2 regions of the Kiritimatiella glycovorans genome follow, and region 2 is predicted to be linked to the other one. Evidence: riboswitches for the same ligand, from Rfam matches in the RefSeq annotation. Region 2 holds a riboswitch; the other holds the start of a gene.
What was found. Region 2 has a riboswitch for thiamine pyrophosphate ahead of thiS (sulfur carrier protein ThiS). Riboswitches for the same ligand answer to the same signal wherever they lie in the genome.
Positions count from the first base shown of each region.

Region 1: it holds a riboswitch for thiamine pyrophosphate, as region 2 does, so the genes downstream of both, thiC (phosphomethylpyrimidine synthase ThiC) here and thiS (sulfur carrier protein ThiS) in region 2, are expected to answer to the same signal.

Region 1 covers NZ_CP010904.1:932,748-935,202, reverse strand. The annotation lists gene thiC (phosphomethylpyrimidine synthase ThiC) at 1-1,374, opposite strand, end outside; TPP riboswitch at 1,439-1,551, opposite strand; gene L21SP4_RS03915 (transposase) at 1,774-2,455, opposite strand, start outside.
Region 2 covers NZ_CP010904.1:2,017,031-2,019,485, forward strand. The annotation lists gene thiH (2-iminoacetate synthase ThiH) at 1-500, opposite strand, end outside; gene L21SP4_RS08520 (HisA/HisF-related TIM barrel protein) at 497-1,288, opposite strand; gene thiS (sulfur carrier protein ThiS) at 1,315-1,515, opposite strand; TPP riboswitch at 1,563-1,665, opposite strand; gene L21SP4_RS08530 (Mut7-C RNAse domain-containing protein) at 1,789-2,455, shown strand, end outside.

The DNA of each region.
Region 1 (2,455 bases), 1.1 Mb from region 2:
CCCTTCGCGCACGTCGTCGCGGTCCGGCAGGCCGAGATGTTCTTTGGGCGTGACGTAGCAGAGCATCGCCGCCCCGTGCCAGGCCATGACCGATCCGCCGATCGCGCTGTTCACGTGGTCGTACCCCGCACCTATGTCGGTGACCAGCGGGCCGAGCGTGTAGAACGGGGCCTCGAAGCAGTCTTCAAGTTCGCGCTCCATATTCTCCGCGATCCTGTGGAGCGGGACGTGACCGGGCCCCTCGATCATCACCTGGCAGCCGCGATTCCACGCCGTGCGGGTCAGCTCCCCGAGCGTGCGCAGCTCCGCGAACTGCGCCTCGTCGTTGGCATCCGCCAGGCAGCCCGGACGCAGACCGTCGCCCAGCGAGAACGCGACGTCGTACTCGCGCATCAGCGCGCAGACCTCGTCGAAGTGCTCGTAGATGAAATTCTCTTTTCCGCGCAGTTGAATCCATCGGGCCAGGATCGAGCCGCCGCGGCTGACGATGCCCGTCCTGCGCCGCAGTGCGGACGGGAGGGTATCGCGCCGGACCCCGGCATGGAGCGTCATGTAGTCGACGCCCTGCTCCGCCTGTTCGCGCAGCACGTCGCGGAAGAGCGGCCAGTCGAGACCGGCGGGATCATCGCCGGCGCGCCGCAGCGCCTCATAGATCGGGACGGTGCCGACGGGCACGGGGCTGTTGCGCAGGATCGCCTCGCGGGTATCCGGTATGGCCTCGCCCGTGGAGAGGTCCATGACCGTGTCGGCGCCCCAGAGGGTCGACCAGCGCATTTTCTCGACCTCCTCCTCGAGCGAAGACCGGCCCGCGGAGTTGCCGAGGTTGGCGTTGATCTTGGTGCGGAACGCGCGTCCGATGACCATCGGCTCCGACTCGGGATGCCTCCGGCTGGCGGGGAGCACGGCGCGTCCGGCGGCGATTTCCCGGCGCACGAATTCCGCGCTCACGCGGGCCGGGATCCCGGCGCCGAAATCCTCGCCCGGATGCTGAACTTCCCGCCCTTCGGCGGCGCCCTCCCCGGCCTCGTTTTCGCGGATCGCGGCAAATTCCATTTCCGGGGTAATCACTCCGCGCAAGGCCCACTCACGCTGCGTGACCGCTCCCCCGGCCTCGCGCTCACGAATCCAGTCCGCCCGCAGTTCCGGGAGTCCTTCGCGCGGGTCCACCTCGACGGCCGGATCGCAGTGCGGTCCGCTCGTATCGTAGACCTCCACCGGCGGGTGGCGGCGGATCGTACCGTCCTGCCCGCGCATGTGACCGAGTTCAATACGCCGGAACGGCACACGCAGGTCCCGCCGTGCACCCTCCCGGTAGATCTTACGGGAGCCCGGGAAATAGGGACCGTAATCGCCGACACCTGGTGTTGCGCTCATGCTCACTCCCCGGCCGCTTGTCGGGATTTTGAACCGGGAGGGAGCCTGGCGCGCGTACGGGCCGTGAGCCCGGACGTCGCTTCCCTCCGCCGGCATAACCCGTACAGGTTCGAAGGGTCTCCCCGGAAGACTCCGGGGATCTCAGTCCCGACCGTCGGGACGCCCCCAGCGACCAAAACCCGCACATTATCCGGCCGCGACCCGGCTGTCAATTGATCCCAGCGATTCTCATTATGGCTTCACCCTTTTCGGTCGGGGTGGCACCCGACCCTCCCAGTGCCCGAAAATGTGTCGGATATCGACTCGGGAGGGACGGCTGCCACGCCGTCCGCGGTCGGAATGCGGCCATAATGAGAACTGCTGCAATTGATCCCCCCCCTTTTGGACTTACCCCAGTTTTCAGCCGAACCCCGGAAACCACGTTTGCGGGAAGCTTGAGACAGGAGGCGAACGGGGATGCGGGCTGCGCGATGCGCCGATGCGGGAGAGAAGAGCGGCGATGCCATCGGCGAGCGCGTAATAGTGGAACTCTGCGATACCGAAGAAGCGTTTTGAGGCCTTGATGGCATAGGCCGAGAGAACGGCCCGTTTTACCGAGCTGCCCAGCCAGACCGCCGAGAAGTAGATCGCGGCAAGCACGAGCGCCATCATGTTCTGGAGGCGCTGGTACGAGAGGACGCGGACGTCTTCGAGCTTGTAGCTCTGCTTGATAAAGCGGAGGGCGTCTTCTACGAGCCAGCGTGAAATATAGCCCTCAACGATGAACCATATCGACTTGCGGCTCTTCGTCACCTCTTCGGTGGTCAGCAGCATCATGGGCTTCCGGCCAAAGCCTTTGACCACGATCAGGTAAAGCCAGGGTTTCTTCCCCGGCATCCTGACTCGCCGGAAACCGTACTCGATCTGATAAGTCTTCTCGCCTTCGCGAGTCTCTTTGACGAGCTGATCGCGATAGAGCATGGGGCAACTCTCCGCCAGATCCAGGGCCCGGCTGTTCTTGCCGCGATAGCGCAGATGGCGGCTGCCCGTCAGCCTGATGATAAATCGCCAATGATTACGGAGAAGGTGGTTATAGATCTTG
Region 2 (2,455 bases):
CCGCGGTATTCCCCGGTTTCCATGGGGAAGACTTCCACATTGACGTTATGGAAATGGCGGGCGGCCCGCGCGACGCAGTCGCGCACATAGGCGTAGTCCGCGCCGGGACAGCGCTCCCCCGTCAGGAGCAGCACTTCCTCGAACCCCATCGATTTCAGCGCGTCCATCTCGTCCTCGCTCTGTTCCGGCTCGAGACGATGACGGGGCGCGGCGCGGTCCGAGGCGAACCCGCAGTAGAGGCAGCCGCCGGGACAATGGCTGGAAAGGTAAAGAGGAACATAGAGCTGAACGGTGCGGCCGAAGTGACGCCGCGTCAGCGCCTGCGCCCTGCGTGCCATCGGTTCGAGCAGCGCCCCGGCCGCAGGCGAAAGCAGGGCCGCCAGCTCCCGCGGCCCGGGTTCATCCGACGCGAGGGCGCGCATCGCATCCTCGCGGCGTGCTCCGCCGCGGGCCGCAGCGAGCCACGGCCGCGGGTCGATCTGTTCAGGCACTTCGTTCATTCGTCCCTGTGCTCCGCCCCGAGAAACGAGGTCAGAGGACTGGTCGCTTCCGCCGAGGCGCCCTGCGCCATGAGGCCGGCGCGGCGCGCCGCGCGGCCGGCGCGCACGGCGTCCGCGAAGGCCGCCGCCATCGCGGCGGGGTCCTCCGCCGCGGCGACCGCGCTGTTCACCAGTACGGCGTCGCAGCCCGCCTCCAGTGCGGCGGCAGCTTCCGACGGCGCGCGCAACCCGGCATCCACGATGACCGGAATCCGGCTCTCGCGGACGATCAGCCGCACCATGGCCATCGTCGTCAATCCCTGCCCGGACCCGATCGCGGCGCCGAGGGGCATCACGGAGGCGCAGCCCGCCTCCTCCAGCCGCTTGGCCAGCACGGGGTCGGCCGCGATGTAGGGCATCACGTGGAAGCCTTCCTTCACGAGCCTTTCCGCCGCGGCCAGCGTCTCGACGGGATCGGGCATGAGGTGGTGCGGATTGGGATGGATCTCGAGCTTGACGATATCGCTGCCGCTCAGCTCGCGCCCCAGCCGGGCCGCGCGGCACGCCTCGTCCGCGTCCCGCGCGCCGGAGGTGTTCGGCATCAGCGCGATGCCTTCGAGGGACGCGAGCGGCGCATAGAGATCGTCCTCCGTCTTCTCCCGATTGAACCTGCGCAGCGCCACGGTGATCAGTTCCGCGGCCGAGGCGCGCACCGCGGCGCACATGCTGTCGCCGTCCGCGAACTTCCCCGTGCCGAGGATCAGGCGCGAACTGAACTTGTGAGGCCCGATTTTCCATTCATCCTTCATACGATACGCTCCCTTGACCGGACAGCCTACCCGCCCCCGGCGAACACGAGAATCTCGACGCCGTCGCCATCTTCCAGCACGGTCGAAGCCCGCTCGGCGGAGGGCACGACTTCGCCGTTGCGCAGCACGGCCACACGGCGTTCGGCGGCGCCGAAGGCGCGCACCAGCTCCTCTGCGGTCGCTCCGTCCTTCATCTCCCACGATTCGCCGTTCACCGTCAGGTGCATGGTCCGCTCCTCCGAAACGCGAAAGGGACGCCGTTTAACGGGCGTCCCTTATCATGCTCCAACGCTCCCTGCGCCGGCATTATCCGGGTCAGGTTCATCGGGTATGATCTCAGCTCTCCGGCCCGCGCCGGGGCACCCCGTTTCAAGTACGCCGCCGAGGGTAGCTGCCGGAGGCTTCAAAGTAAAGGGCCGACTGCGGATGCGGATCAGCGGGGCGCATCGAAAACCCGTTTACCTGCCACGGTTTCTCTCCTACGCTTGTCGCGATGCCGCATGGGTCAGAACAGACGTCGTCCTAATAACAGTCCGCCCGAGAACGAGGCCGTTTTTCGTTTCTACGAGGAACTGAACGACTTCCTTCCGCCGGAGAGCCGGAAGCGCGATATCCGGTATGCGTTCGGCGGCCGGCCGGGGATCAAAGATCCCCTTGAGGCGCTCGGAGTGCCTCATACGGAAGTCGATCTGATCCTCGTGAACGGAATTTCCCGGGGCTTCGACTACCGGCTGTGCGACGGCGACCGCGTCTCGGTGTACCCGGTCTTCGAGTCGCTGGACCTCGCGCCTCTGATCCGCCTCCGGCCGGGACCTTTGCGGCGGACGCGTTTCGTCCTCGATGTCCACCTCGGCAAACTGGCGCGGTACCTTCGCTTGCTGGGGTTTGACACCCTTTACCGAAACGACTACGGCGACCCTGAACTCGTACGCATCTCTGTCGAAGAGGGGCGGATTCTTCTGACGCGCGATCGCCGGCTGCTTTTTCACCGCGCCGTGACCCGCGGGTACTGGGTGCGATCCACGCGGCCCGAGCGGCAGGTCCGCGAAGTGGTGCGCCGTTTCGACCTTGCCGCGCGGATCAAGCCTTTCCACCGCTGCGCCGTCTGCAACGGGATCATCGAACCCGTGGCCAAAGGAGAAATCGCCCATCGTCTGCAACCGCTCA